3 regions of the Pseudomonas sp. FA-1 genome follow, and region 3 is predicted to be linked to each of the others. Evidence: riboswitches for the same ligand, from Rfam matches in the RefSeq annotation. Region 3 holds a riboswitch; each other region holds the start of a gene.
The links. A riboswitch is a leader RNA that binds a small molecule or an ion and turns the genes downstream of it on or off. The one in region 3 is predicted to bind cobalamin.

Region 1 (10,157 bases), on a different contig from region 3:
GTCATCTCGAAGCTGCGGCCGATGTCACTGAGCAGCGCCACCGGGACGAACTCAGTGGTATTGAAGATGAAGGCCGCCAGGGCCAGGGCGACGACACTCAGCCAGCTGCCGGTACCGGCGGTTGGCGGCAGAACACTAGGGGTAGGTCCGTTCATGGAAGGGTTGTTGATCTCCGAAGACAAGGCGATAGGCCGCCCATCACCCGCTCAGTTCAAGGCCGGTGACGCGCGGTTTTGTTATTGGAAGGAATGCCGGCATGGTACGCATCGCGTCTGGGCCCCACAACCCTTGAGAGGCGGCATCGGTCTTGAGGCAGGTGCTGCCCGTGAGATCGAGCGCCGCGCGGGCGGCGCTCGACCTCACAGCCACCAAAGTAGCTACGGCGAACACTTCAAGCATTACCTGCCCGTGCCTTGGTGCACAGCGGTTCGTCAACGCCGAGGCGCAGCCGGCCTGACGGTCAATTTGCCAGGGGCCACTCGGCCAACGGCCAGTAGCGCCCCTTGCGTGACTCATAGAGGGTGAAATGCCGGGCGGCGAGGAAGAACTCCGGTGCCACCGCAGCTTCCGGCACCTGGGCGCGATAGTCCCGGGACAAGGTCAGGTGCGCTCGGTATTCCCGGCCCTGCCCGGCGATGCCCAGCGGCAGCACGGCCTGCTCCAGGGCATAGACCAATCGGCGCAAGGCCGGCGGCGTATCCTGTGGCTCCAGCACCAGCACATTGGCCCGTGGCCATACCTGCAGGCGGTCCAGGGTCAGGCGCAGCGGCGTGTCCGGGCCTTTGAGGCTGTCGACGGCTGCGCACAGCGCAGGCACCAAGGCCGCGTCCACGTCCCCCAGGAACAGCAAAGTCAGGTGAAAGTTTTCCGCCGGCACCGGCTTGCCGCTGCGCAGGCCCAGGCCTCGGCGCCACTGCGCCATGGCCCGGCGTTGGGCATCGGTCACCGGCAGGGCGAAGAACAACCGCTTGAACGGTTGCCCTTTTTCCCGTTCATCCACTGGCATTGGCAAGGGTCCTGTTGCGTAGGCATGGCTGCATCATCGCACAGGCACGCCTGAGCCTCACCCCTCATGGCGGGTACCGCCTCGTACCAATGTCTGCCTGGCAATCTGAGATTAATCCTACAAAGCGCCTCCATGATTGTTTATGCTGGCGGGCTCAAGCCATGACGCGTGGCCATTTCGACAAGCATCCGTCCATGAAAATCGCACTCGTACTGATCTTCGCCCTCTCGATCGCCTATGTTCACCTGCGCGGTCGGGTTCGCCATAAACTGACCCGCCAGCTGGGTGACCACTCCAGCTTCCTCGCCCCGGTCAATGCCTTCCTGTACCTGTTCTCCCGGCACCCGGCCAAGCCCTACCTGCCGGTGGAGGCGTTCCCGGAATTGCAGCCGCTGAAGGATCACTGGCAGGAGATCCGCGAAGAAGCCCAGCAGTTGTTGCACGTGGGTGAAATCAAGAAATCCGACAACTACGACGACGTCGGCTTCAACTCGTTCTTCAAGACCGGCTGGAAGCGCTTCTACCTGAAGTGGTACGGCGAGAGCCACCCTTCGGCCATGAAGCTGTGCCCCCGCACCACCGAACTGCTGCAGGGCATCGGTACGGTCAAGGCGGCCATGTTCGCCACCCTGCCGCCGGGCGCCAAACTGGTACGTCACCGTGACCCCTATGCCGGCTCCTACCGCTACCACCTGGGCCTGGACACACCGAACGACGACGGCTGCTACATCGACGTCGATGGCCAGAAGTATTCCTGGCGCGACGGCGAGGCGGTGGTGTTCGACGAGACCTACATCCACTACGCTGCCAACACCACCGAGCACAATCGCATCATTCTGTTCTGCGATGTCGAGCGCCCGCTCAAGTACCGCTGGGCAACTGCCTTCAACCGCTGGTTCAGCCGCAACGTCATGGCCGCCGCCGCCGCGCCCAACGATGCCAATGACAAGACCGGCGGCATCAACCGCCTGTTCACCCGCATCTACAAGATTCGCGAACGCGGCAAGGCGATGAAGAAACGCAACCGTACCCGCTACTACCTGGAGAAGTGGGCCGTGGTCGCGGCGCTGGTGCTGTTCTTCATCTACATCTGACGCGGCCCCTGAGAGGCGGGCAAGGGTAGAATCTTCGACTAGCCTGAAAGCTCCTGTTGCCAACCCTACAAGGTGAAGACGATGAGCATGATGGACTGGGACGCCTACCGTAAGCAGTTGATGGCCGGCATCGGCGATCTCAAGCAGCTGTCCCCCGACACCGTGACCGGCTACATGACCGCCAGCGGTGCCGGGGCCAAGACCAACCACCTCGATGCCAAGACCCGCGAGTTGATCTCCCTGGCGGTGGCCGTCACCACCCGCTGCGATGGGTGCATCGCCGTCCATTCCCAGCAGGCCGTCAAGCACGGTGCCACCCGCGAGGAAATCGCCGAAGCCCTTGGCGTGGCCGTGGCGATGAATGCGGGCGCCGCCCTGGTGTATTCGGCCCGGGTCATGGACGCTGTGGGCAAGGCCAACGATTGACCGTACCGGCGCCGCCCTGCGGCGGCGCCGGGCCAACCGACTCCACGGAGCTGCAATGATTCACATCCGCCCCATGACGCCAGAAGACTTCGAGCACTTCTGGCCGACCTTCCAGGCCATCGTCCAGGCCCGCCAGACCTACGCCTTCGACCCCGACCTCAGCTTCGAGCAAGCCCGCCACCTGTGGCTTTCGCTGCCGCTGCACACCCTGGTGGCCGAAGCCGACGGCCAACTGCTGGGCTCGTACTACCTCAAGGCCAACGCAGCAGGCCCCGGCAGCCATGTCGGCAACTGTGGCTACATGGTCGCCGAGGCCGCCCGCGGTCGTGGCGTGGCGCGGCTGATGTGCGAACACTCGCAGAAGCTGGCACGCCAGGAAGGCTTCCTGGCCCTGCAGTTCAACTCGGTGGTGGCCAGCAACGAAGTGGCCGTGGCGCTGTGGCACAAGCTTGGCTTCGAGACTGTCGGCCGGCTGCCCAAGGCCTACCGCCATGCCCAGCTGGGGCTGGTGGACTGCCTGGTGATGTACAAATGGCTGGCCGATGAGCCGGTGGTGGAAAAGCCGCCGCTGCTGATCGGGCGCAAGAACATCGAGGCCCGCGTCTCGCGCCGACGCGGTCGCTGACCCCTCCCCCTGCGCATTTGACTCCCTCGCCGATCGATGGTCAGATGCGCGCCAGTTTCAGGTGTCCTGCGCCGCCGCGCGCAGGGTGAAACGGGAAGCCGGTGCGTCCTTTACAGGACAAGTCCGGCGCTGCCCCCGCAACGGTAAGCGAGCGAACCCTTCGACACACCACTGTGCCTGTGCATGGGAAGGTGAAGGCGTTCATGACCCTCGCAAGCCCGGAGACCGGCCTGGAGTTTCGTTGGCAACCCCGCGGTGGGCGGGCGCAGGCCGGTTTCGCGTGCGCCCCTGCGTGCGTGATAGGTCTCCATGCGTTGTTTCCACCGGGATCCATTCCTTCCTGCAACCGTGGAACGACATGTCCCGTATCTACAAGCTTCACACCCTGGCGGCCTGCCTGGCCGTCGCCCTGCCGGCCTGGCCCGATGAGCCCGACGGCCAGGTCCTGACACTCCCCTCTACAGCGATCACCGAGGCCCTCGACCCGCAGGCCATCGACCTGGGCACCCCGACCCAGGCCGGCTCGCGCCTGGGCCTGAGCGCGCTGGAAACGCCGGCCAGCACCAGCACCATCAGCGCCGAGCAGATCCAGCGGCGTAACAACGCCACGCTCCAGGACGCCGTCACCCGCTCGCCCGGCATCACCTTCACCGGCAGCCCAGGCGACGGCAACACCGGCCTTTCGGCCCGGGGTTTCGAAGGCCAAAGCTCGGTGATGACGCTGTTCGATGGCTCACGCCTGTACAGTGGCGCAGGCACCCTGACCTTCCCGGTCGACCCATGGATGATTGAGCGGATCGACGTGATCCGTGGGCCGGCCTCGGTGCTCTACGGCGAAGGTGCCACCGGCGCGGTGGTCAATGCGATCCCGAAGAAGCCGTTCGCCGGGCCGGTGCACAACCACCTGCGTCTGGGCTACGGCGCCTGGGACCGGCAACAGCTGGCCTTGGACAGCGGCGGCAGCCTTGGCCAACGGTTGAGCTACCGGGTGACCCTGAACCGGCAGGCCGGCAACGGCTGGGTCGAGCGCACCGACTCGCGCAGCCTGGCCCTGAGCGCCGCCCTGCGCCTGGACGCCAGCGACGACCTGAGTTTCACCCTCGCCCACGAACGCGGCGACACCGAACCGGCCAACTACTACGGCACCCCACTGATCGATGGGCACTACCGCAGCAGCCTGCGCAAGAAGAACTACAACATCGACAACGACGTGCAGCGCTATCGGGACCAGTGGACGCGCCTGAACACCGACTGGCACATTCACGACAGCCTGTCGGCCAGCAACCAGCTCTACTACATCAAGAGCCGACGGCATTGGCGCAACGCCGAGTCGTACACCTGGAACCCGGCCGATGGCGTGCTCGAGCGTGGCAGCTTCCTGCAGATCAAGCACAACCAGGAGCAGTTCGGCGACCGCCAGAGCTTCACGTTCGACCATACCCTGTTCGGGCGCGCCAGCAAGACCGTGATCGGCGCCGAGTACAACAAGATCCGCTTCAACGTCGACAGCAATGCCCCCTTCGATGACGGCAATGTGGACACGCTCGATCCGTGGAACCCGGCCCCGGGCCGATTCCACAGCCTGTCGCCGACACGCCCGCAGACCTTGTCCGTCACCCACACATTCTCCACCTTCCTGGAAAACCGCACCGCGCTGACCGAGCGCCTGTCGCTGGTGACCGGTGTGCGCCGCGACCAAAACCATGTGGAGCGCAACGACCTGGTGAATGAAACCCGTAGCGATCGTAGCCTGCGCGGAGGCAACTGGCGTGCCGGCCTGGTGTTCGCGGTCACGCCGGACCTGTCCCTGTATGGCCAGCACTCCACCAGCGAAGACGGCATCGGCGACCTGCTGACCTTGCGTCCGGAACAGCGCTACGACCTGACCAAAGCCAGGCAGACGGAACTGGGCCTCAAGCAGCGCTTCTGGGATGGCCGGGGCGAATGGACATTGGCCGCCTACCACATCGTCAAGCACAAACTGCTGGTCGCCGACCCGGTGAACCATGGCCTGCAGCAGGCCGGCCAGCAGACGTCCGACGGCCTGGAAGCGTCCGTGGAGCTGGCATTGGCCAACCAATGGCAGGTCTCGGCCAACGCCTCGGTGGTACGCGCAAGGTTCGACGACTATCTCGAGCACACCGCAACCGGCATCATGGACCGCGCCGGCAACCGCCCGGCCAACGTGCCACGGCGCACGGCCAACCTATGGGTGAGCAAGGGTCTGGGCCAGGATGTCGAAGCCGGCCTTGGGTTGCGTTACGTGGACCAGCGTTACGACAGCGCAGCCAACCAGGGTAGTGTTCCGGGGTATACGGTGGTCGATGGCACTATCGGCTGGCAGGTCTTGCCGGCTGTGCGCCTGGGGCTGCAGGTGAACAACCTGTTCGACCGCGAGTATGCGGCCTCCTACCTCTACACCAGCGACCTATGGCTGCTGGGCGCGCCCCGGTCGTATTTCGCCACGGTGGACTACACCTTCTGAGCCCGAAGCCAGCGCCGCCCCTGTAGGAACGGGCTTGTCCCGCGATTAGGCCGGACCTGCCATCGCGGGTGGTGGCAAGGGCTTTGCCCTTGATCGCGGGACAAGCCCGCTCCTACAGGGACCGCGCACGCTGCTCTCCCGGGTGCCAACGATGGAGCATGAAGGTGAAACAGCGGATCACTGCCCACGCCGCAACAGGTAGGTATCCATGATCCACCCCTTGCGCTGGCGCATCTGTTCCCGCACCTGGAGTATCTTCGCCTTGACCTGCAGCAGCGGCCCGGCGACCAGGACCTCATCCTCGGTTCCCAGGTACGCCCCCCAGTAGATCGTCAATGCCGGGTCGTCCAGGTCAGCAAAGGCACACTGCCCGTCCAGCATCACCACCACATTGTCGATCCGACCCTGCTCGGCCAGGCGCCTGCCCGGCAGCACGGTCAGCGGCTCGCCGATGCGGTTCAGCGGTACCTGATGTCGGGCAGCCAGGGCCTGCACGCTGCTGATACCTGGGATTACCTCCAGCGCAAGGGCCAAGCCGCGCTCCCGGACCAAGTCCAGCACGCGCAGGGTGCTATCGTACAGCCCAGGCTCCCCCCAGAGCAGGAACGCGCCGACATCGCCAGGCCCCAGCTCGTCCTCGAGCAGACGGCCATACAAGGCCGCTCGCTGTCGGTGCCAATGCTGCACCGCACCGACATAGTCCGCCGCCTGCCCATCACGCCTGGGGTCGGCCACCTGCACCAGGCGGTAGCCACCGGCCGGAACGTAGCGCTCCAGGATCATCGTGCGCAGGCGCGCCAGCTCGTCCTTGTCGGGGCCCTTGTCCAGGATGAAGAACACCGTGGTGCGCCGCAGCGCCTCCACGGCCTCGAAGGTGACCTGGCGGGGGTCGCCAGGCCCGATGCCAATCAGCAGAAGGTTTTTCATCGCCCTGCCCGCGCGGATGCCTGCGCCCATTGTCGGCCGGCCGCCGGTGTTTGGCAAAACGCCCTACAGGATCGAGAAGTTGTAGCTGACGATGACCCGCGTCTCGTCCATGTCCCGCGCCCACCGCTCATAGTTGCTGCGGTAGGTGGAGTTGCGCAGGCGCACGCTCAGGTCCTTGAAGGTACCGCCCTGCACCTGGTACTTGAGCTCGGTATCGCGCTCCCATTCCTTGCCTTCAGCGGTGCTGCCGGGGACTTTGATATGGTCACCGTTGATGTAGCGGGTGAAGAAGGTCAGGCCGGGCACGCCGAGGGCCTTGAAGTCGTAGTCATAGCGTACCTGCCAGGAGCGCTCCTGGGCGGCGGCGAAGTCGTTGACCTGGGCGTAGTTGACCAGGTACGGGTTGCTGCCGTCGAGGTACGGCATGGCGCTCTCGCCATACATGCGCTGCCAGCCGGCACTGATCTTGTGCCCGCCCAGGCTGTAGCCGAGCATGCCGCTGAAGGCGCGGTGGTCGATTTCGCCAGCGCGGGCGTTGCCGATGTCATCGCTCTTGATCAGGCGCAGGTCCGCCGACACGCTGCCCAGCGCCAGCGGCTGGGTAGCCACCAAGCCCAGGAACTGCTGACGGTAGATGTTCTCCAGGCGCGACACCTGGTACTGGCCGCTGAGGCGATCGCTGAAGCGGTAGTCGACGCCAGCCAGGTCGAAATGATCGGCCTCGGTGTCGCAGGCGTAACGCTTGTTCTTGCAGTGCACGCGAATGTCCTGGCGGTCGGTGGAGTCTCGCGCCGTGTACTGGTTCAGGCGCGCCAGGGTGAGTTTCAGGTCGCTCACCTCCTCGGAGGTGAGCATGGCGCCATGGAACATCGTCGGCAGCAGGCGGCCGTCGTTGTACTTGAGCAAGGGCATGTCCGGCATCATCGAGCCATAGCGCAGTACCGTGCGGGACACCTTGACCTTACCGGCCACGCCCAGCTTGGCGTACTGGTCGACCGAACGGCGCGGGTCATGGCCGGACGCCGGCAGCAGGCCGCTGTTGCTGTCCGCCGGGCTCGAGTCGAGCTTGAAGCCGACCATGCCCAGGGCGTCCACGCCAAAGCCCACCGTGCCCTGGGTATAACCGGACTGCACATTCAGGATGAACCCCTGCGCCCACTCTTCGCGCTTGGACGCCCCTTGGCTGGAACTGCTGTGGCCGTCACGGAAATCCCGGTTGAAATAGACATTGCGCGCCTCGAGCTTGGCGGTAGTGTCTTCAAGAAAACCAGCGGCCTGGGCCTGGGCACCGGCACACAGGAAGAACAGGCCGGCAACTCGACGCCCGGGGGCAAGGGGGAATGGGGCAAACATGCGAAAGGAACATCCAGAACAAAGCGAAAACGACCCGGGGCAGCACGCCGCCCCGGCACTACAAGACCGTCGGCAAATACCCCGGCCAGCTTCCTGGATGATCGCTCAGCCGCTCTAGACCAAGCCATAGGACCATGGTCTAGGTAGGCCTCAAGAGCACTATGAAAACCGCTGTGAATACCGCACGAAAAACTAGCAAAGTTCCGTGATTACTTATAAAAAGTTTGCGGTTTACCCTCATGAGTTCGAAGACTACACTCGATATCAGCGAACAGCTTTACCCATCCTCGTGGCCGGCGTTTATGGCTTTTTTTGTATGTTCGTCACGCCCCGCCACGGTACTTACAGGAGTGATGACAGTGTCCAGACTTGCAGAGTTTCGTGCTGCCGAAAAAGCTCTCCAGGAACAAATGGCGCAACTGGAGGCGATGAAAAAGGATGCCGGCCTAAAACGCGAAATCGAATTCGAGCAGAAACTAGTCGGCCTGATGAAAAGCTATGACAAGAGCCTGCGCGACATCATCGCCATCCTCGACCCCAAGGCGGCCACCCGGGCCCCGACTGCAGCGCCCAAGCAGCAGCGCCGCCCCCGCGTGGTGAAGGTGTACGAAAACCCGCACACCGGCGAGCTGATCGAGACCAAAGGCGGCAACCACCGCGGGTTGAAGGCCTGGAAAGAGCAATACGGCGCCAAGACGGTGGAAAGCTGGGTACGCACATGAAACATCAACGCGTACTTCACACTTTTTTCACATCGACACGCGCAGTATCGAACCAGCTAAAGGACTAGCGACCCCATCACGCGCCCGCACACGCGGGCCTCTAATTCCAGCGCCCTGCACTCGTGCAGGGCGCTTTCATTTGCGCTCACGCCTCACTGCCGTATCATGGCCCACCTGTCTTTACCGCCAGGGCCCGTCCCTGGCCTCGTTCCTGGAGCACCCATGAGCCTGCACGATCTGCAAACCCTGCCAGGCGTTACCGCCAAGCCGGACGCCGCCACCGCCCGTTTCGTCTTCAACCACACCATGCTGCGGGTCAAGGACATCGAAAAGTCCCTGGACTTCTACACCCGCGTGCTGGGCTTCAGCCTGGTGGACAAGCGCGACTTTCCGGAAGCAGCCTTCAGCCTGTACTTCCTGGCCCTGGTGGACCCTGCGCAGATTCCGGCCGATGACGCCGAACGCCACCAGTGGATGAAGTCGATCCCAGGCATCCTCGAGCTGACCCATAACCATGGCACCGAGAACGACCCGGCATTCGCCTACCACGATGGCAACACCGACCCGCGCGGTTTCGGCCACATCTGCATTTCGGTACCGGACGTACGCGCCGCCTGCGAGCGCTTCGAAGCCCTGCAGGTGCCCTTCCAGAAGCGCCTGAGCGACGGCCGCATGAAGCACCTCGCCTTCATCAAGGACCCCGACGGCTACTGGGTGGAGATCATCCAGCCAACCGAGCTCTGAGCCCGCCGGCAAGGCACGCTCGTCGGGCCGGGAACCCTCGGCCCCTCGCTGTGGTATATGGAATAGACCTGTTCCAAGCCACAGCGAGGTAAGGACGATGCAAACCCTTCACTGTGAATACCGCGACCACACCATCACCGCCAGCGTGATGACCCACCCAGGGTCGCCCCTGCCGTTTGCCGCCGGTTGCCTGATCACCGACCCGGAAGGTCACACCAGCAGGCGCCTGTCACTGCCGATGAAGATGGCGTTCCTGTCCGACCTTGAGAACGCCCAGCACGCCGCCCTCGCCCATGGCCGATGGTTGGTGGACCAGCAGCTCGACGGCGATCACCAGGTGTTCTGATCCAGTCATCGAGGCAGCAACACGATCTCTTGTGGGAGCGGCGGGTACAAGCCCGCCCCCACAGGTGTTCCCAAAAACTCAGGGCTGCCGCGCATAGGCAACCGCCTGCGCCACCTGCTCGTCGGTCGGCCGCACGCCGGTGTAGAGCACGAACTGTTCCAGCGCCTGCAAGGCGATCACCTCCAGCCCAGTGATCACCGGTTTGCCCAGCGCCTCGGCACGGCGGATCAGCGGCGTGCGCGCCGGCATCGCCACCACGTCGAACACCCGCTCGGCCGCCGCGATGGCATGGTCGGTAAAGGCCAGCTCATCCGCCTCGGGTCCGCCGGCCATGCCGATCGGCGTTACGTTCACCAGCATCGGCGGGCACAGGTCGCCCAACTCTGCCTGCCAGCGGTACCCGCACATATCGGCCAGTTGCCGGCCGGC
Region 2 (10,157 bases), on a different contig from region 3:
TGGCAGCGCAACGCGGGCCTGCGCATCGACCACCTGCTGCTCAGCCCCGAGCTTGTACCACGGCTGGAGGCCGCCGGGGTGGATGCCTGGGTGCGCAACGAGCCGAAGGCGAGCGACCATGCGCCGGTCTGGATCTCGCTGCAAACCGCGTCGTAGGCTAGCGCAAAGGTGCCAAGCGTTGTTCGCGTGCCTGGCACGCTGTTCTATAGTCATAGGCGGCGAGGGCGGGACAACAAGGGACTGTAATGGCTGCAAGCAGGAAACCGCACGAGGAGGGGCTTTTGGCGATCACCGGCGAAGGCCGGGCTGTCGCGTTGTTCCGCCTGGTGTTGAGCTTCATGGCCGTGGTGATGCTGGCTTTCGTCTCGGTCGAAAGCTGGCGCATCGCCCGTGACTACCGCCATGCGTCGCTGAATGCAGAGGACGCAGTGATCAACCTGGCCAGGGCCACCGCTCAGCACGCCGAAGATGCGATTCGCCAGGTCGACGCCATTAGCGCAGCGTTGGCCGAACGGCTCGAAGGCGATGGCTTCGCCAACCTGGACCGGCCGCGCTTGCATGCCTTGCTCAAGCAGCAGAAGGCCATCATGCCGCAGTTGCACGGCCTGTTCGTCTACGACGCCGAGGGCCGCTGGGTGGTAACCGACCGGGCCTCGACACCCAAGCACGCCAACAATGCCGACCGCGATTACTTCATCTATCACCGCACCCATACCGGCCGAGGCGTGCGTATCGGTTCGGTGGTGCGCAGCCGTTCCACGGGTGACCTGGTGATCCCGATCTCTCGGCGCCTGGACCACCCGGACGGCCGTTTCGCCGGGGTGCTGCTGGGCACCATCAAAGTGGACTGGTTCGTACGCTACTACGGCGACTTCAAGATCGACGAACGCGGCGCACTGGTACTGGCCAAGCGTGATGGCACCATCCTGGTTCGGCGGCCGTTCGTCGAGCAGGTAGTGGGGCGCAGCCTGGCGGACAGCGAGATCTTCCGCAACCACCTGCCTTACGCCGACCAGGGCGTGGCCGAGGCGGTGGCAGTGGTCGACGGTACCCCGCGGCTGTATGCCTACCGGGCACTGTCGAGCTACCCACTGGTGGTGGAAGCAGGTTTGTCGCGGGAGTCGATCCTCGCCCCGTGGCGCCACGACATGCTCAAGTCGGTCGCCGTGCTGCTGCTGTTGCTGGTGGGGCTGGCGACCTTCGGTTGGGTGGTGCTGCGCCAGCTACGCGAGCGCATCGTCATCGAGCGCGCCTTGCACCAGGCGCACCAGACCCTCAAATCCCTGGCGCTGACCGACAGCCTGACAGGCCTGGGTAACCGGCGCCGGCTCGACGGTGTATTCGACGCGGAGATCCGCCGGGCACGCCGTCAAGGCTACCCGTTGGCGCTGGTGATGATGGACCTGGACTACTTCAAAGCCTACAACGACCGCTATGGCCACCCCGGCGGCGATCAGTGCCTGCGACGCGTGGGCGAAGTGCTGCGCCATGCGCTGAAGCGCCCAGGCGATCTGGCGGTGCGCTATGGCGGCGAGGAGTTCACCTTGCTGCTACCGAACACCGACGCCCAGGGTGCAGTGGCGATCGTGCAGGAGATCCTGGCCTTGCTGCGCCGGCAGATGATCGAACATGCCGGCAGCCCGCTGGGGCATGTCACCGCCAGTGCGGGCATCGCGGTGGGGTACCCAGGGCCTGAAACGATCACGCCGGAAAACCTGATGGCGACGGCAGATAGCGCCCTGTACGAGGCCAAACGCCAAGGGCGGGACCGCTATCAGCTGGCCACTGGTGCGCTGACCGGCACCCATTCGTGAGCGATCAAGCCGCCGGCACGATCGTCAATGCCATCGCGCAGCGCCCAGTCAGGCCGTGAGCGCGTTCGGCCTGCAGGATGTCGCCCAGGCGGGCGTCCAGTTGTGCCGGCTCGATGATTTTGAACCCGTGCCGGGCGTAGAACGGCGCGTTCCAGGGGACCTCGGCGAAGGTCGTCAGGGTGGCGACCCGCTTGCCGTGGCTCCGCGCGATGCTGATTGCTTGCTGGAGCAGGGCGCGCCCCAGCCCTAGGCCCTGGGCCTGCGCGCATACCGACACTTCGTGGATATGCAGCCAGTCGTGTGCCTGCTCGGTGCAGATGAAACCTTGCGGGCAGTCGTTGCCGTCCACCGCCACCCAGCTGCCTTGCCCGACAATGAAGGCCCGGTGGGCGTTTTCGTCCAGCACATCGCCAGTGGCCAGCCAAGCCAGGTCAGGCAAACGCAGGAAGGCCTGGGCCGCCGAGCGCTCGATGGCGGCAAGCAAGGGGACATCATGAAGGCGGGTAGGGCGAATGTGCATGGGTGGTCCCTGACAAAACGCCCAGTCTGCGAGCCCTGCCGCGCCAAGGCAAGGCTCGCCAGCGGCTCATTCGCCGACCAGCTCGCGCAGCTGCCAGCGCACCGAGCTGACGCCTTTCTCGAGGCTTACCCGGCTGACCAGGCGTTCCAGCTGGGTAGGGGCCTGCGGTGTACCGAGCAGCTCGGCGCGCACCTCAAGGCGCGCGGGGTTGGCCAGGTCTTCGCTGTGCAGCGACTGCAGGCGCAGGCCGGGGTCGCTGAGGCTGTGCAACATCAGGCTGCGTACCTGGATTTCGTCCTCGGCGCGGCAGACGATGCGGACCTCGAAACGCTGCTCCACCTCGCTGGCCGGCAGTACCTCCTGGCGGTCCAGGCGCTGGGCGATGTCACGCAGCAGGATATTGGCACACAGCACCACCAGGCTGCCCAATGCCGCCTCGAGCAGCAGGCCCAGGCTGCACAACACACCGATGGCGGCCGTGCACCAAAGCGTGGCGGCGGTGTTCAGGCCACGGACATTGAAGCCGTCGCGCATGATCACGCCACCGCCGAGAAAGCCGATACCAGACACCACATAGGCGGCGATACGCGAGGCATCGGTGGGCGCCATGCCAGGCACCGCCTGGGTCATGAGCACGAACAGGCAGGCGCCGGTGCTGACCAGCGCATTGGTGCGCAGGCCGGTCAGGCGCTGGCGCAGTTGACGTTCGGCACCGATCAGGGCGCCGAGTACCAGGGCTACGCTGACGCGCAGCAGAAAGACTTTCCAATCCATAGCAAACCTCATTTCCCGGGCATATGCCCGTGGGGCGCCGCCACCTGCGGCGCAACTGAAAACAACGAGTGCGAGGACCACATGCCCGCGTGCCGGGCACGGGAGCAGGAAGGAAAGAAGGGGAGACATCGACCCGCCTGGGCCGTGATGAACCACCGTCTACCGTGTGCGGCAAGACAGTGGCAGGAGGGCTGCCGGACTAGCTCGCCGTGTGGGCCTGTCGCAATCGACTGGGGCTACTGTCCAATGCAGGACTCCTGTTGTGGGATGCAAAACTGCGCCGCGGACCTTACGCCTGGCGCCAGGCAGGGTCAAGGACAGTTGCGTGACAATTGCGCGATCTGGGAAATTTCCTTCATGAAACTGGATGTTCGGCGACCGGACTTTCATGAAAAAGGCCTCTGAAGCGCGCCCAGGCGGTGTTAACCTTGCGCCCTTCGTTACAACCTCGGACCGTTACATGCTGTTCAATCTCGCCATCCTGTTCGGCACGCTGGTGGCCATGGAAGGCGTCGGCACGCTGGCCCACAAGTACGTCATGCATGGCTGGGGCTGGTGGCTGCATCGCTCGCACCATGAGCCCCACCTGGGCATGCTGGAGACCAACGACCTGTACCTGGTGGCACTCGCCCTGATCGCCTCGGGCCTGGTCGCCCTGGGCAAGGCCGGGTATGCGCCGCTGCAATGGGTCGGCGCTGGCGTGGCGGGCTACGGCGTGCTGTATGTACTGGCCCACGATGGCTTCTTCCACCGCCACTGGCCCCGGGCGCCGAAGCCGGTGAACCGCTACCTGCGACGCCTGTATCGGGCCCATCGGCTGCACCACGCGCTGCCCGGGCGCAAGGGCAGCGTGTCGTTCGGGTTCTTCTATGCACCGCCTTTGCGGGTGCTCAAGCGCCAGGTACGCGAGCGTCGGGCACAAGGCCTGTAGACACGTCAGGGCTTGCGGCGCAGCATCAGGATGAAGAACATGCCGCCGATGGCGGCGGTGGCGATGCCGATGGGCAGGTCCTGGGGCGCGATCAACGTACGTGCGCCGATGTCCACCCAGACCATGAACAGCGCCCCGAGCAAGGCACAGGCCGGGAGCAGCCGTCGATGTTCGGCGCCTACCAGCCGGCGGGCGACATGGGGCAGCATCAGGCCGACAAAGCCGATGGCCCCGGACAATGACACCAGCACGCCTGTGAGCAGCGCACACCCCACGAACACATGGGCTCTTACCCGACGGGGCTCGAAGCCCAGGCTGACGGCTGTCTGTTCGCCGCTCATCAAACCATTGAGGGCCCGCGCCAGGCTCATCAGCAAGGCAAAGCCCGCCAGCACGCACAGTGCCGGCAGCCACAGCAGCGACCACTGCGCCAGGCCCAGGCCGCCCAGCATCCAGAACATCACCGAGCTGGCCGCATGTGGGTCGCCGGTGTAGAGCAGCAGGTTGGCCAGGGCCATGATCACGAAGGACACGGCCACCCCAGCGAGCAGCAGCCGGTCGCTGTCCAGGCGCCCGCGTCGGCTGGCCACCGCCAATACCAGCAGCATGCTGGCGAGCGCGCCGATGAACGCCGCCAGCGGCAGGCTGAACGGGCCGGCGAAGGCGCCCAGGAACAGCACCACCAGGACCGCGCCCAGCACCGCACCGGAACTGACCCCGAGCAGATGCGGGTCTGCCAGCGGGTTGCGGGTCACGGCCTGCAATGCACCACCGACCAAGGCCAGGCCTGCACCCACCAGCGCACCGAGCAGCACCCGCGGCGCGCGGATCTGCCAGACGATCTGTGCCTGGCCCCGGCTCCATCCTCCTGGGTCGACCAGGCCTGCCTGTTGCAGCACGATGCCCAGCACATCGGCCAGGGGTACCTGGGCAGCACCGAACCCCAGAGACACCAGACACGAGCACAGCATTGCCATCAGCAGCGCGACGAGCAACAACCGGTAGGCGCGACGATCACGTACCGGCATCACTGCAGCGTGCCTGCGAACAGGCGGGGATGCAGCGCCGCTGCCAACTGCTCGATGGCGCTGGCGTTGTCCACCGATGGGGTGACTTGAATATAGGAGAGCACCACGAAACGTCGTTCGCGGATGGCCGTCACTTCGCCTAGGGCCGGGTGCGCGAGCAGGAAATCGCGCTTCTGTTGCCAGGAGGTCGGGCCGTAGTCGACGATCACGATCACCTGCGGGTCGCGCTCCACCACGCTTTCCCAGTTCACTTCGGTCCAGCTGGCGTTGACATCGGCCATTACATTGTCACCGCCGGCCGCCTCGATCAGCGCTTGGGGCATGCCGAGGCGGCCGGAGGTGGTGGGGCGGTCTTCGCCGCTGTCATAGAGGAATACACGGGGAGCCTGGGGCTCAGCGGCGACCTGCGCCTGCACGCGCGCCACGCGCTGGCGCAGGGTGGCGATCAGGGCCTGGGCCTGCTGGCGAACGTCGAAGATGCGCCCCAGGTTGTCCAGGTCCCGGTACAGGTCATCGAGGCTGGCGCGGTGTTGGGGCATGACCCGCGAGCAGGACTCGCTGAGCTCGTACACCGGGATGCCGAACGGTGCCAGGGCCTGTGGCGTGACCGGGCCGCCCACGTACATGCCGTAGCCCCAGCCGGCAAAGAGGAAGTCGACGTTCGCATCGAGCAGGGTTTCCACCGATGGGTAGCGCGGGGCGAGTTCCGGCAGGCCGTCCAGGGCACCCGTCATGGTAGGGTCAAGGGTCTTCCAGCCACTGATGCCGGTGAAGCCAACCATACGCTCGCGCAACCCCAGGGCCAGCAGCATGCCGGTCAGGTTGCTGTCGTGGCTCACCGCCCGCTGGGGCGGCTGGCTGAAGGTGACATCACGCTCGCAGCTGCGCACGGTCACGGGGTAGTCGCCTGCCCAGGCGACGAAGGGCAGGGCGGCCAGCAGGGCCAGGCAGGTGAGGCTTCGCTTCATGCGGGGCTGATCCAGGTGATGCGTGGGTGAAAGGCCACGGGGTGACGGTCGACCAGTGCCCGTACGCCGAAGACTTCGGCCAGGCACTGTTCGGTCAGTACCTCGGCCGGGGGGCCGTGGGCAACAATGCGACCGGCCTCGATGACATACAGCCGGTCACAGAAGGCCGCAGCCAGGTTCAAATCGTGGAAACTGGCGAGCAGGCTCAGGCCGGTGGCGCGCAAGTGCTCCAGCAAGGCCAGCTGGTAGCGGGGGTCCAGGTGGTTGGTGGGTTCGTCGAGGATCAACAGGCGCGGTTGCTGGACCAGCGCGCGAGCCAACAGCACGCGCTGCTTCTCGCCGCCGGACAACGGGGTAAAACCATGATCGCCGCGCGCTTGCAGGCCCAGGCGATGCAGGCTGGCGTCCACCAGCGCATCGTCATCGTCGCTGTCGAACCATCCCTGGTGCGGCGTGCGGCCCATGGCGACCACATCGCGTACGCTCAGGCCGAAATCCTCGGGAAACTCTTGGAGCATCACCGCGACGCGTTGTGCCACCCAGCGCGCCGGGCGCTGCCAGATGTCCTCGTTTTCGAGCAGCACGCGCCCGTCATCAGGCCGTGTGAAGCGATAGGCGCAGCGCAGCAGGCTGGTCTTGCCGCTGCCGTTGGGGCCGATCAGGCCGACGCATTCACCGGGGCGTACCTCCAGGTCAATGCCGTCGAGCAGCCGCCGGCCACCAGGCGATGGCGCCCAGTGCAAACCTTCGAGACGCAGGGTAGGGGCAGACATGACGAGCAACCGTACCGGGAATGAATGTAACCCGACGATGACGGCGCGCAAGGGAATCGCGGGCAGGCTGCTGCCCCAAGACCGGCCCGCGCCCGCCCACCGCGGGAGTTGCCAAACGAGGTGACAGGCCGGTCTCCGGGCTTGCGAGAGGCGTGAGGCATTCACCTTCCCATGCCGGTGGCACAGTGGCGTATCGAATGCATCGCTCGCTTACCGTTGCGGGGGCAGCGCCGGACTGATCGCACAAGGCGAGGCACCGGCTTCCCGTTTAATCCCCGGCACGGCGGCAGGGGACACCTGAAACTGGGGCGCATCTGAGCATTTATGCGAAGGGGAGTCAACTTGCAGGGCGGTCGTTCTGGCGTCGCAGGCAGCCAAAACCTGAACCGGCGCACCCGGTTCAGGTTTGGCGCGCGGCAGCTTACGAGACGAAGTCGGTGGAAAGAGACAGTGTCCGCCACTGCTCCAGTTCATGTTCGACTGCGCGGTTCTTGGCCTCGACGCGCGCCACGGCGTCGCTGCCCAGGGCCAGACGCAGCGGTGGATTGGCTACACTCGCCAGCACCATCAAAGCCTCGGCCAGTTTCGCAGGGTTGCCGGGCTGAGCGTGGTTGGCTGCTTCGGCATGATTGCGCATGACGCCGACGGTGGCGGCATAATCGGGCAGCTCCAAAGCTGTTTTCACCAACGATTGCTCATCGAGGAAATCGGTGCGGAAAAAACCTGGCTCGACCACGGTTACCTTGATCCCCAATGGGGCCAACTCCTGATGCATCGCTTCACTGATGCCTTCGACGGCGAACTTGGTCGAGCCATAAACGCCCCAGCCCATATAGGCTTGGTAGCCACCCAGCGATGAGATGTTGATGACATGGCCGCTGCGTTGACGGCGCATATGGGGCAATACCGCACGGGTGACGTTGAGCACGCCGAAGACGTTGGTGGCGAACAGCCGCTCGGTTTCGCTGGCGCTGGTTTCTTCGACCGCGCCGAGCACGCCGAACCCGGCATTGTTGACCAGCACGTCGATTTGCCCGAAATGCTTGATGCCGGCAGCGACCGCTGCGTGGGCTTCCTCCTCGCGGGTCACATCCAGGCGCACCGCCAGCAGGTTCGGATGCTGACCGAGTCGGGCCTCGATGTCTTCTGGTTTACGTGCCGTTGCAATGACTGCATCGCCAGCCGCCAGGGCCTGTTGGGCGATCAGGGTGCCGAAACCACGGGAAGCGCCAGTAATGAGCCAAGTACGCATATCAACTCCTCCTGTATCCGACCCTGCACCATGCGGGCCTTCTCGATGAGTTGATTGAACTTTAAAATCTCTTGATTCCTGTGATAATCCCATGAATATCACATGGGCCTTTGAGTGGTTTTCATCAATGAAACCGACCAGCACCGCCGACCTGTCGCTTTTCCTGTGCATTGCCCGGCACCTGAATTTCAGTCGTGCAGCGGTCGAGCTCGGCCTTACGCCCTCGGCCTTGAGCCATGCGCTGCGAGCTCTGGAAACCCGCCTGGATGTTCGCTTGTTCAACCGCACCACGCGCAGTGTGGCACTTACCGACGCAGGGGAGCGTCTTTACCAAAGGCTGCAACCGGCCTTTCGCGACATCGCCGACGCCCTGGAAGACCTCAATAATTTTCGTGACAAACCGTCTGGCAACCTGCGCATTACCGCTGGGCGCGCAGCCGCGGAGCTTGCACTGCTTCCACTGGCCCAGCCTTTTCTCGATGCATACCCGGATGTACACCTGGAAATCGTCAGTGACGACGCGTTAGTGGACATGGTGGGCACCGGCTTTGATGCTGGTGTACGCCTGGGTGAGCGGTTACAAGCCGATATGGTCTCATTGCCCATTGGCCCTTATCTGCGCTCGGTGGTGGTCGGCTCGCCCGCGTTCTTCGAACGCCATTTCACCCCGCAACACCCACAAGACCTGAAAAAACTACCTTGTATCGGGCACCGTTTTCCCAGTGGCGCGCTTTACCGATGGGAGTTCGAGCGGGGAGGTGTCCAACTGGAGGTCGATGTCCGAGGCCCGCTGATACTGGGTGATGTGAGCTTGATGCTGGCGCCTGCCTTACAAGGCATCGGCCTGGCCTATGTGTTCGAGGACATGGTCAAGGAACATCTGGAGCGAGGCGATCTGCAGCAGGTTTTGGGCGATTGGTGCCACTACTATCCGGGACTGCACCTGTATTACCCAAGCCGGCGGCAGGTGCCAGCGGCATTGAAAGCCTTCATCGAGTTCGTACGGGAACATCGCTAGCGGGAGCGCGGGCCAGTACAGCGTCGTCGACTGGATCGGCGTAGTGATCTATACCCAATAGACGTTTGCAGCGTACACCGCCGCTCCGGGAAAGACGTCGTTGCTCGCCAGGAGGTTTGCCGTGATAAACCTGCCCACCACCCAACTGCTGACCCGCTACAAACGCTGGGCTGACCAGCTGCTTTTCGCCAGCCTGGCCTCCCTGGCACCCGAGGAGCTGACCCGGCAACGCGCTGGACCGATGAAAACCATGATCGCCACGCTCAATCACATCTATGTGGTAGACCGCATCTGGCAGGCCCATCTTGAAGGACGGCTGCATGGGTTTTCGTCACGCCAGGCCATGCCTTACCCGCAACTCGATGAGTTGTGGGGCGCTCAACAGGAGGTGGACGACTGGTTTGTCGACTGGGGCACCGGGCAGACGGAGGCTTCATTGAAGCGCTCAATCGACTTCGCATTCGTCTCTGGCAACCAGGGAACCATGACCGCTGGCGGCATGTTGCTGCATGTAGTCAACCATGGGACCTATCACCGCGGTTGGCTGGTGCAGATGTATTTCGAAATTCCCGCCATACCGCCGATGACTGATTTGTCGATTTACCTCACCGAGGCCGCCCCGTCGTGTGACATCAAGTGCTAGACGCAGGTTGCCCCATGTGCTCGATGATTTTGGCGCGTAGCCAGCGCTCGGCGGGGTCGTTGTCCGTGACTTCGCCCCAGACCATGGACAGTTCTGATGTGGCGATAGGGAAGGGCGCATCCTCGGCGCGCAGTTGACTGCCGTCGATCAGCGCTGCCGCCGCGTAGTCCGGAACGCAGGCCAGTAGCTGGGTGCCCGCCAGGATCGACCGTAAGCCACTGAACTGAGGAACTGCCAGCACCACGCGTCGAGTGCGGCCAACACGGGCCAGGTCATTGTCGATATTGCCGCACAGATCACCTGAGAACGATACCAAGGCATGGGGACGCTCACTGAAATCATCCAGGCTCAGGGGCTCACTGCAATCATCGCCACGCAACACTTTGACTGCCATGTCGCGTAGCTTGCGACGCTTGGCATTGGCGGGGAGTTCCGT
Region 3 (10,157 bases):
CGTGCTCTTGGCCATGCCCCGGGGGCCTTCGATCAGCACACCCCCGATCTTGGGGTCGATGGCGGTCAGGCACAGGGCCAGCTTGAGTTCGTCGGCCCCCACTACGGCGGCCAGCGGGAATTGCAAGGGGTCATTCATTTCAGGCTTGTTCCTCGCCATCGAGCAATTGCTCTTCGAGCGCTTGGCGGTAGTCACCCGGCGTCTCCCACAAGCCGCGCTGCTGGGCTTCGAGCAAGCGCTCGGTGAGGTCGCGCAGGGCCTCGGGATTGTGCTGGCGCATGAAGTCACGGGTCGCGGGGTCGAGCACATAGGCATCGGCCAGGGACTGGTAATGGTGGTCGTCGATCAGGTGCGTGGTGGCGTCGAAGGCGAACAGGTTGTCGACCGTCGCCGCCAGCTCGAAAGCACCTTTGTAGCCGTGGCGCTTGGCACCGTCGATCCACTTGGGGTTCAAGGCCCGGGCGCGGATCACCCGGTTCAGTTCTTCCTTGAGGGTCCGGATGCGTGGACGGTCGGCCTGGCTGTGGTCGCCGTGGTAGCTGGCCAGCGTTCTGCCGGCCAGGGTTTCGGAGGCTGCGAGCATGCCGCCCTGGAACTGGTAGTAGTCGTTGGAATCGAGCAGGTCGTGCTCGTGATTGTCCTGGTTGTGCAGCACCGCTTGCACCTGGCCCAGGCGCCGGGCGAACGGGGCTCGGGCCGGGGTGCCTTCGTCAGCGGCGCCATAGGCGTAGCCGCCATGGTTGAGGTAGACCTCGGCCAGGTCGTCGCGGGTCTGCCAGAGCCGACCATCGATGGCGTTCTGCACACCGGCCCCATAGCTGCCGGGCTTGGCGCCGAAGACCCGCCAGCCGGCCTGGCGCGCGGCTTGCTCGGGCTGCAAGCCTTCGGCCAGCAACGCCTCGCGTTCGCGTCGCACGCGGGCGGCCAGGGGGTTGAGATCCTCGGGCTCGTCCAAGGCTGCCACCGCCTGTACCGCGGCGTCGAACAGGCGGATCAGGTTGCCGAAGGCATCGCGGAAAAAGCCCGATACGCGCAGGGTCACGTCGACCCGTGGGCGGTCGAGGAGGCTCAAGGGCAGGATCTCGAAATCGTCGACCCGCTGGCTGCCGGTGGCCCACACCGGGCGCACGCCCATCAAGGCCAAGGCTTGGGCGATGTCGTCGCCCCCGGTGCGCATGGTCGCGGTGCCCCACACCGACAGGCCGAGCTGTCGCAAATGGTCACCATGATCCTGCAGATGGCGCTCGAGAATCAGGTTGGCCGAGGCGAAGCCCAGGCGCCAGGCAGTGGTCGTGGGCAGGTTGCGTACGTCCACGGTATAGAAGTTGCGGCCCGTGGGCAGCACATCCAGGCGCCCACGACTAGGCGCGCCGCTCGGGCCTGCCGGAACGAAGCGCCCGCTCAGGGCCGCCAGCAGGCCGTCGATTTCCGCTGCACCACAGCCATCCAGGGTCGGCGCCAGCGTGTCGACCAACGCCTGGAGTACTGTCGCGACCGGTTGCCAGGCGGGCTCGCCGGGCAATTGCAGGTGCCCCGCCAAGGCCTGCTCGATCAGCACCAGCGCCAGGAGCTCGAGGCGTTCGCGGGTATCGCCGCAGGTGCGCCAGATCGCGTCGTCGAGCGCCTGCAAACGTTGCGGGCGCGGCCCCTGCCACGGTTGGCCGAGGTCACAGTCCAGCGGGTCGAAGCCCAGGGCCATGGCCTTGGCCAGGGCGCGGACAAGGCTGGCGTTGGCGCCTTTGCCATCGCCGCGCTCGACACGCAGCAGCGCCAGCAAGGTGTCGCGGCGCAAACGCCCTTGCGGCGACTGCCCGAACACATGCAGGCCATCGCGGATCTGTGACTCCTTGAGGTCGCACAGGTAGGTATCCAACCGTGGCAGCCACAGTGAAGCATCGTCCAATTGCCCCTCGAGCTGAAGTTCGCGGTCGATATGGTTGGCCTTGAGCAGCTCGAGGATATCGCGCTGCAGTTCGCGGGCCCGACGCGGGTCGAGCAGTTGTGCGTCGTAGTATTCGTCGGCCAGGCGCTCCAGGTGGCGCAGCGGGCCGTAGGTTTCGGCACGGGTCAGCGGCGGCATGAGGTGGTCGATGATCACCGCCTGGGTTCTGCGCTTGGCCTGGGCACCCTCGCCCGGGTCGTTGACGATGAACGGATAGATATTCGGCAGCGGGCCAAGCAATGCGTCCGGCCAGCACTCGGCCGACAACCCGACGCCCTTGCCGGGTAGCCATTCGAGGTTGCCGTGCTTGCCGACATGAATCACGGCGTCGGCGGCATAGCCGTTGCGCAGCCAGAAATGGAACGCCAGGTAGCCATGCGGCGGCACCAGGTCCGGGTCGTGGTAGACCGCGCTGAGGTCCACCTGGTAGCCCCGGGCGGGCTGGATGCCGACAAAGGTCAGGCCATAGCGCAGGCCGGCGATCATCATCCGGCCGCTGCGGAACATCGGGTCCTGCTCCGGCGGCCCCCAACGCTCCAGTACGGCCTGCTGGTTGGCCTGTGGCAGCGAGGCGAAGGCCTGCTGGTAGTCGGCCATGCTCAGGCTCTGGGCACAGGGGCGCTGGTCGAGGTGGTCCAGGTCGTTGGTCACCCCCCCCAGCAATTGGTGGATCAACGCAGTGCCGCTCGGCGGCAGGCCCTCTACCGGGTAGCCCTGCCCCTGCAGGACCTGGAGGATATTCAGCGCGGCGCCTGGGGTATCCAGGCCAACGCCGTTGCCGATGCGCCCGTCGCGGGTCGGGTAGTTGGCCAGCACCAGGGCCACACGCTTCTGCGCGTTGGGCAGGCGCGCCAGCATCACCCAGCGACGTGCCAGTTCGGCGATGAAGTCCATACGCTCGGGATGGGCGCGGTAGCAGACCACGTCCGACTGGCTGCGCTCGCTGCGCCAGGCCAGGTCCTTGAAGCTGACCGGCCGAGTGATGATACGCCCATCCAGCTCCGGCAAGACGATGTGCATAGCCAAGTCACGGGCGCCCAGGCCCTGTTCGCTGGCCTCCCAGGCCGGCTGGTTGTCCTGGGCGCAGATCGCCTGGAGCACCGGGATGTCGCGCCGCAGCGGGCGCAGGTTGGGCTGCTCCGGGCTGGACAGGGCAAAACCGGTGGTATTGATCACCACTTCGGCGCCGGCCTCGTCCAGCCAGGCCTCGACCTGCGCGAGGCAGGCGGCCTCCTTGAGGCTGGCCACGGCGATCGGCAGCGGGTTGAGCCCTGCGGCCTGCAGGCGCTGGCAGAACACATCGACGAACGAGGTGTTGGCCGCCTGCAGGTGCGATCGATAGAACAGCACCGGCGCTACAGGTTGGTCGGGGTGCCATTGGGCGTACCAATCCTGGAGGGTCGCGCTGGGCTTGCCGGGGTGGTACACGCTGGTACGCGGCAAGGGTTGCGGTTCTTCCCAGGCGTAGTCGCGCTCCAGCCACAGGCTGGCCAGGCAGTTGAACAGGTTCAGGGCATTGGCCTTGCCACCCTGGCGCAGGTAATGCCACAGGCGTTCGGCCTGTGCATCGGTCACCGTGCCCAGGCCGGTCAGTTCAGGGTCCGGGCGGTCGTCCCCAGGCACCAGGATCAGCTGGACGCCACGGGCGGCCAAGGCCACCAGCTGTTCGACTCCATAGCGCCAATAGCCGACCCCACCGTGCAACGACACCAGGATCACCTTCGCATGGCGCAGCACCTGGTCCACATAAAGGTCGACCGAGGCGTGGTTCTGCACCTGCATGGGGTTGGCCAGGCGCAGGCTGGGGAAGCCCTCCGGCAACTGCTCGGCGGTTTCGGCGAGCAGCGCCAGGTGCGAGTCGCCGCTGCAGAGAATCACCAGCTCGGCCGGCGTCTGGCCGAGGTCGGCGATGCTGTCGTCCGGCACGAAGCCGCCGGGCTGGGTCCGCAGCAGGTGCATGGGTCAGGCGCCCAGGGCCTGGCGCAGGCGCGCTTCCAGCTGCGCGGCGTCCAGGTCCTGGCCGATCAGCACCAGGCGCGTGATGCGCGGCTCTTCGGCGCGCCAGGCACGGTCGAAGTGCTTGTCGAAGCGGGTGCCGACGCCCTGGATCAGCAAGCGCATGGGCTTGCCGGGGATGGCGGCGAAGCCCTTGGCGCGCAGGATGCCGAACTCCACCACCAGTTGGGTCAGGGCGTCGAGCAGCAGGCTCTCGTCCGCCTCCGGCAGGTCGATGGAAATGGAGTCGAAGGCATCGTGGTCGTGATCGTCGTGGTCATCGCCGTCGTGATGGGCATCATGGTGGGTACGGCGACCGTCGATGTGCGCCTCGGCCTCGGCCCCCACGCCAAGCAGCACCTCAAGCGGCAGGCGGCCGCTGCTGGCCTCGATGACCTTGACCGCCGGCGGCAGCTCCTCCAGCACCTCGGCACGGACCTTGGCCAGGCCTGTAGCATCGATCAGATCAGCCTTGTTGAGCACCACCAGGTCGGCGCTGGCCAGCTGGTCGGCGAACAGCTCGTGCAGAGGCGACTCATGGTCCAGGTTGGGGTCGAGCTTGCGCTGGGCATCCACCTGGTCGGGATAGGCCGCGAAGGTACCGGCGGCCACGGCCGGGCTGTCGACCACGGTGATCACTGCGTCGACGGTGCAGGCGTTGCGGATTTCCGGCCACTGGAAGGCCTGTACCAGTGGCTTGGGCAAGGCCAGGCCGCTGGTTTCGATGAGAATGTGGTCCAGGTCACCGCGGCGTGCCACCAGTTCACGCATGACCGGGAAGAACTCTTCCTGCACGGTGCAGCACAGGCAACCGTTGGCCAGTTCGTAGACACGGCCACTGGCCTCCTCCTCGGTGCAACCGATGCTGCATTGCTTGAGGATTTCGCCATCGATGCCCAGTTCGCCGAACTCGTTGACGATGACCGCGATGCGCCGGCCCTGGGCGTTGTCGAGCATGTGCCGAAGCAGGGTGGTCTTGCCCGAGCCGAGGAAGCCGGTGACGATGGTGACGGGGAGCTTGGCCAGTGTTTTCATGTCGCGATGCCCTTGGCAGGATGGCGCGGGCATGCAGGACGAAAGCCTCGGGCTTGCCAGCCGGGCTCGTTCGCCACCGGATCACCCCGCCCGGTTGAAAGTCGAAAACGTCACGAGGCAGGTCTCCTGGCTTGCACCGTACCGGCCGTGGCCGGTGGAGCGACGCCTTCCCGCGCGGAGCGCAGTGGCTGTGTCGATCCTGTTCAGTGCCTACAGTTGCGGGGGCAGCCGCGGCTTGGACCGCGTTCCCGTCTTAGCTGCGGCCGACGCCGCAGAACCTCGAAGCGGCAAGGCTACGCAGTGGTGGGTAGGCGGTCAACCATCAGCGCAGTATTCCCACCATCTCCATAGAGAACGGATTATGTGGGAGCGGGTTTACCCGCTCCCACAGGAGATGCTCCTACGACACCAATTGACGGAGCATCGGCCGCATGCTTTGCTTGCACCTTGCGTTCAGGTGCCCCCTCGGGGGTGAAACGGGAAACCGGTGCGTCGCAGGCCCCAAGGGGCCGGGCAAGGCCGGTGCTGCCCCCGCAACGGTAAGCGAGTGCGCGTCTTGACCACTGTGCCGTGTCGTATGGCATGGGAAGGTGACGCTGTCCAGGGAGCCTGCCTCCTCCTCGCCAGCCCGGAGACCGGCCTGACGACGAATGAACACCCCGCGGTGGGCGGGTGCTGTCGTGTGCCTTGGGCAAGCTCTGCCCAGGCGTGACGCCCGTGCCCGTCGCCCATAAAAAAGCAGAGGAACGCGTCATGTCCGTCACCAGCGCCAAACACAGCATCGCCACTCCCGTCAGCCTCAGCCAGCGCGTGCTCCTCGCCATCGGCGCCAGCCTGCTGGGCCTGTGCCTGGTCTACTTCGCCGGCTTCTCGCACATCGAGGCCGTGCACAACGCCGCCCACGATACCCGCCACAGCGCCGCCTTCCCTTGCCACTGAGTACGCCTGCATGATCAAGCGCATTGCCCGAACCGCCGGCTTCAGCGGGCTGCTCGCTGCCCTGTTGCTGACCTTGTTGCAGAGTCTCTGGGTCACGCCGCTGATTCTCCAGGCGGAAACCTACGAAAACAACGCCCCGAGCGCCGAGCACCACGCGCATGACGATGGCGTGGCCGCCCACACCCACGACGCCGAAGCCTGGGCCCCTGAAGACGGCTGGCAACGCCTGGTGTCCACGACCGGTGGCAACCTGGTGGTGGCCGTCGGCTTCGCCCTGGTCCTCGCTGCGCTGTACAGCCTTCGCGAGCCCCGCACGTTGAGCACCGGTGCGCTATGGGGGCTGGCCGGCTTTGCGGTGTTCTGCCTGGCGCCGACCCTCGGGCTGCCCCCGGAACTGCCGGGCACTGTCGCGGCCGACCTGGGCCAACGTCAGGCCTGGTGGGCCAGCACGGCGGCTGCCACCGCCGCAGGCCTGGCACTGGCGGTGTTCGCTCGGCACTGGCTGTTCAAGACGCTCGGCGTGGCCTTGCTGGCAATTCCCCATCTGGTCGGTGCCCCGCAACCAACCGTCCATGAGAGCCTGGCCCCCGAGGCCCTGGAGACCCAATTCAAGCTTGCCTCCTGGTTGACCAACGCGGCCTTCTGGCTCGCTCTCGGCCTGCTCAGCGCCTGGCTTTATCGTCGCTCCAGCCAGGCCTGATGACTCGCCCTCCCCTATTGCCGGCGTTCTACGCCGGCTTTGGGTGCCGCAGAGGATGCCCGGCCGACCACCTCGAGCGGCTCCTGCGTGACGCACTGGCTGCCCATGGCCTGCAACTGGCGCAATTGCGCGGCATCGCCAGCATCGACCTCAAGGCCGAAGAAGCCGGGTTGCAGGCACTGGCCAGCCGCCTCGGACTCGCCCTGACGCTGTTTCCGTCCGTACAATTGCACGCCTTCGAACCATTGCTCAGCCATCGCTCGGCCGCCGCATTCAACCACAGTGGCTGCTGGGGGGTCGCCGAAAGTGCAGCCTTGGCGCTGGCCGCACAAAAAAAAGGGACGCCCCGGTTGCTGGTGCCACGCCAGGTAGGCGACCGGGCTACCGTTGCCTTGGCGTGCAGCCGATAATCGCTGCTCCTTATTGCCCTACTGCAAGGACTTCCCATGACGGTCTTCTTCATCGGTGCCGGCCCCGGCGATCCGGAATTGATCACGATCAAGGGCCAGCGCCTGATCCGTCAGTGCCCGGTGATCATCTATGCCGGCTCCCTGGTGCCTGCAGCCGTCCTGCAGGGCCATAATGCCCATACGGTGATCAACAGCGCCGAACTGCACCTCGACCAGATCATCGCAGCCATGCGCAGCGCCCATGAACAAGGCCATGATGTCGCTCGCGTGCACAGTGGCGACCCGAGCCTGTACGGCGCTATAGGCGAGCAGATCCGCCACCTGCGCGAGCTGGGTATCGACTACCAGGTCATCCCAGGCGTCACGGCCACTGCCGCCAGCGCAGCCCTGCTCGGCTGCGAGCTGACCTTGCCGCAAGTGGCGCAGACGGTGATCCTCACCCGCTACGGGGACAGCTCGCCCATGCCCGCGGGCGAGCAACTGGCCGACTTGGCCCGACACCGCAGCACCCTGGCGATCCACCTGGGCGTCAAGCACCTTGAACGTATCGTCGCCGAGCTGTTGCCCCACTACGGCCCGGATTGCCCGGCTGCCGTGGTGCACCGCGCCACCTGGCCGGACCAGGACTGGGTGCGTGGGACCTTGCAGGATATCGTCGCGCTCACGGCAGCCAAAGGCTTCCGGCGCACGGCATTGATCTTGGTCGGGCATGTGCTGGGCGACACCCCATTCGCCGAGTCGGCCTTGTACCGGGCCGGGCACGCTCACCTCTATCGCCCCTTGGGCTGAAGCTCAAGATCATTCCTACAAAAAACATATGAGGTTACACAGATGCTCGAACTGCGCCCCAACTGCGAATGCTGCGACATCGACCTGCCAGGCGACAGCCCGGACGCAAGGATCTGCTCGTTCGAATGCACCTTCTGCCGGGCCTGCGACGAGGAGCATTTCCGGGGACGTTGCCCGAATTGCGGTGGCCAACTGGCCCCTCGGCCACCTCGAGTCGGAACCGCCCTGCTGAACAACCCGGCCTCAGGCCAGCGCGTCATCAAACCCCATAGCCGCTGCACCCGGGCCGGCGGATAGGGACCGCGGGTTGCGATGACTGCCCAGCCTGTACCATTGCCATGCCGCTTGTAGGAATTTTCAACAAACACACTTCGTTTATTCAACATCCCTACGCTTCCCATTACTATGCCCCCCGAATAAACGTATCTTGCGCGCTCCGCGCAGGTCCCAGAGGGTATTCCTGCGGGATTTCAGGAAACGGACCACATTCCTACAGGAGTTATCCAATGACAGCCGTTCTGATGGTTGACGACCATCCAACCGTTCGACTCGCGGTACGCATGTTGCTCGAACGCGAACGTTTTCGCGTCATCGGTGAATCAGGAGACGGTATCGATGCCGTGCAGCAGGCCCGCTCGCTGCGCCCCGACGTGGTGATCCTCGACATCGGCCTACCTGGCCTTGACGGCATGGAAGTGATCAAGCGACTACAATTGCTTGAGCCTGCACCGAAGATCATGGTGCTCACCGGCCAACCTGCCGACCTTTATGTACGTCGCTGCCTGGATGCCGGGATTGCCGCCTTCGTCAACAAGGATGAAGACCTCGACGCCCTGGTGTTCGCCTTGAAGGCGCTGGTCAAGGGTTACTCGACCTTTCCACAGATGTCGGTCAACAGCAGTTCGCTGGAGAGCGAGTGCGAACGCCTAGGGAGCCTTTCAAATCGCGAAATGGAAGTGCTGCGTCGCCTCAGCCGAGGGGAGAACAACAAATTCATCGGCGAATGCATGAACCTCAGCGCCAAGACCATCAGCACCTACCGGGGTCGTATCATGGACAAGCTCAAGACCGAGTCGCTGGTCGAGATGGTTGACCTGGCCAAGCGCAACCAGGTCGCTTGAACGCACTCGGCATGAAAGGTGCGCTGGGCGTTCTTCTATTGGGCCTATGCCTGGTAGCCACCTCGCCAGCGGCAAGCACGGACAGCGAGGCACGCCACTTGCTGGCCCGGTCCCTGAGCGTCGCACCGCCCTTGCCGATGGACCCGGTCGATCGGCAATGGCTGGAGCGGCGCAAGACGCTGGTGCTCGGGAGTTCGAAGCCGGACTACCCACCGTTCGAGATCAACACCAGCCTCACCGATTACGAAGGGATCAGCGCCGACTATGCCGGCCTGATCGCCGCACAGTTGGGTGTGGCGATCGAAGTCCGACGCTTCCCCGATCGCCAGGCAGCCATCGAGGCACTCCACGCAGGCAGCATCGACCTGCTGGGCAGCTCGAACGCGTTCGAGGCCGCCGATGCCCAATTGGTGCTCAGCCAACCTTATGCCGATGACCTGCCAGTGATCGTCAGCCGGCAAGACCGGATGCTCGCCCGGCACGCCAAGGACCTGGCCGGCTTGCGCCTGGCGATGGTCGATCACTACCTGCCGGAATCCGAGGTCCGCAAGCAATACCCCCAGGCGCAGCTACGCCTGTATCGCTCTACCCTGGCAGGGCTCTCCGCCGTGGCGCTGGGCGAGGTGGATGCCTACCTGGGCGATGCCATCAGCACCGACTATCTGGTTGGCAAGAGTCTGCAGGGCCTGGTGAAGATCGACCATTTCAGCCCGCTGGCGACGGATGTCTTCGCCTTTGCCCTGGCTCGCGACAACCCTCGCCTACAGCGACTGGTCGATAGCGCCCTCGCCAGGATCAGTGACAGTGAACGGCTGGACATATTGCGCCGCTGGAGCACTGGCAACACCAGCCTGCTACTGAAGAACCACACCGGGGCCCTGACTGCCGAAGAGCAGGACTGGATCAAGCAAACCCCGAAAATCCGCGTACTGGTAAACAGTTCGCTCGCCCCCCTGACCTTCAATGACGCTGCACATCACCCCAGCGGTATCACGATCGATCTACTCAAGCAGATCCGCCTGTTGACCGGCCTGCGCTTCGAAATCGTCGAACGCGACTCGATCCAGGAAATGGTCGACCAGGTGGCCGAGGGTAAAGCCGAGATGATCGGCGCCCTGGGCTATGGCCCCGAGCGGGCGGCACGCCTGCGCTATACCCGCCCTTACCTGGTGAGCCCAAGGGTCCTGGTCACCCGCAGCGATGCTTACTGGGCCGGCGCCCCCACC

Region 1: another riboswitch for cobalamin. It lies ahead of AC1MHZ_RS22360 (TonB-dependent receptor); the one in region 3 lies ahead of AC1MHZ_RS20770 (CbtB domain-containing protein).
Region 2: another riboswitch for cobalamin. It lies ahead of AC1MHZ_RS16740 (ABC transporter ATP-binding protein); the one in region 3 lies ahead of AC1MHZ_RS20770 (CbtB domain-containing protein).

The regions. Positions count from the first base shown of each region.
Region 1 is NZ_JBWXTH010000016.1:53,583-63,739, reverse strand. It holds gene AC1MHZ_RS22385 (sugar transporter) at 1-155, opposite strand, end outside; gene thpR (RNA 2',3'-cyclic phosphodiesterase) at 461-1,006, opposite strand; gene lpxO (lipid A hydroxylase LpxO) at 1,201-2,100, shown strand; gene AC1MHZ_RS22370 (carboxymuconolactone decarboxylase family protein) at 2,182-2,526, shown strand; gene AC1MHZ_RS22365 (GNAT family N-acetyltransferase) at 2,582-3,151, shown strand; cobalamin riboswitch at 3,194-3,399, shown strand; gene AC1MHZ_RS22360 (TonB-dependent receptor) at 3,510-5,636, shown strand; gene cobF (precorrin-6A synthase (deacetylating)) at 5,814-6,563, opposite strand; gene AC1MHZ_RS22350 (OprD family porin) at 6,627-7,916, opposite strand; gene AC1MHZ_RS22345 (histone-like nucleoid-structuring protein, MvaT/MvaU family) at 8,276-8,638, shown strand; gene gloA (lactoylglutathione lyase) at 8,861-9,382, shown strand; gene AC1MHZ_RS22335 (hypothetical protein) at 9,480-9,728, shown strand; gene AC1MHZ_RS22330 (shikimate 5-dehydrogenase) at 9,807-10,157, opposite strand, start outside.
Region 2 is NZ_JBWXTH010000009.1:38,360-48,516, forward strand. It holds gene xth (exodeoxyribonuclease III) at 1-156, shown strand, start outside; gene AC1MHZ_RS16710 (sensor domain-containing diguanylate cyclase) at 246-1,814, shown strand; gene AC1MHZ_RS16715 (GNAT family N-acetyltransferase) at 1,819-2,334, opposite strand; gene AC1MHZ_RS16720 (MgtC/SapB family protein) at 2,401-3,108, opposite strand; gene AC1MHZ_RS16725 (sterol desaturase family protein) at 3,569-4,039, shown strand; gene AC1MHZ_RS16730 (FecCD family ABC transporter permease) at 4,045-5,067, opposite strand; gene AC1MHZ_RS16735 (ABC transporter substrate-binding protein) at 5,067-6,035, opposite strand; gene AC1MHZ_RS16740 (ABC transporter ATP-binding protein) at 6,032-6,808, opposite strand; cobalamin riboswitch at 6,918-7,124, opposite strand; gene AC1MHZ_RS16745 (oxidoreductase) at 7,230-8,060, opposite strand; gene AC1MHZ_RS16750 (LysR family transcriptional regulator) at 8,188-9,078, shown strand; gene AC1MHZ_RS16755 (DinB family protein) at 9,200-9,721, shown strand; gene AC1MHZ_RS16760 (LysR family transcriptional regulator) at 9,711-10,157, opposite strand, start outside.
Region 3 is NZ_JBWXTH010000013.1:18,632-28,788, reverse strand. It holds gene AC1MHZ_RS20785 (magnesium chelatase ATPase subunit I) at 1-138, opposite strand, end outside; gene cobN (cobaltochelatase subunit CobN) at 140-3,901, opposite strand; gene cobW (cobalamin biosynthesis protein CobW) at 3,905-4,972, opposite strand; cobalamin riboswitch at 5,072-5,269, opposite strand; cobalamin riboswitch at 5,411-5,630, shown strand; gene AC1MHZ_RS20770 (CbtB domain-containing protein) at 5,726-5,911, shown strand; gene AC1MHZ_RS20765 (CbtA family protein) at 5,922-6,611, shown strand; gene AC1MHZ_RS20760 (cobalamin biosynthesis protein) at 6,629-7,021, shown strand; gene cobM (precorrin-4 C(11)-methyltransferase) at 7,058-7,810, shown strand; gene AC1MHZ_RS20750 (DUF1272 domain-containing protein) at 7,853-8,107, shown strand; gene AC1MHZ_RS20745 (response regulator transcription factor) at 8,317-8,931, shown strand; gene AC1MHZ_RS20740 (transporter substrate-binding domain-containing protein) at 8,943-10,157, shown strand, end outside.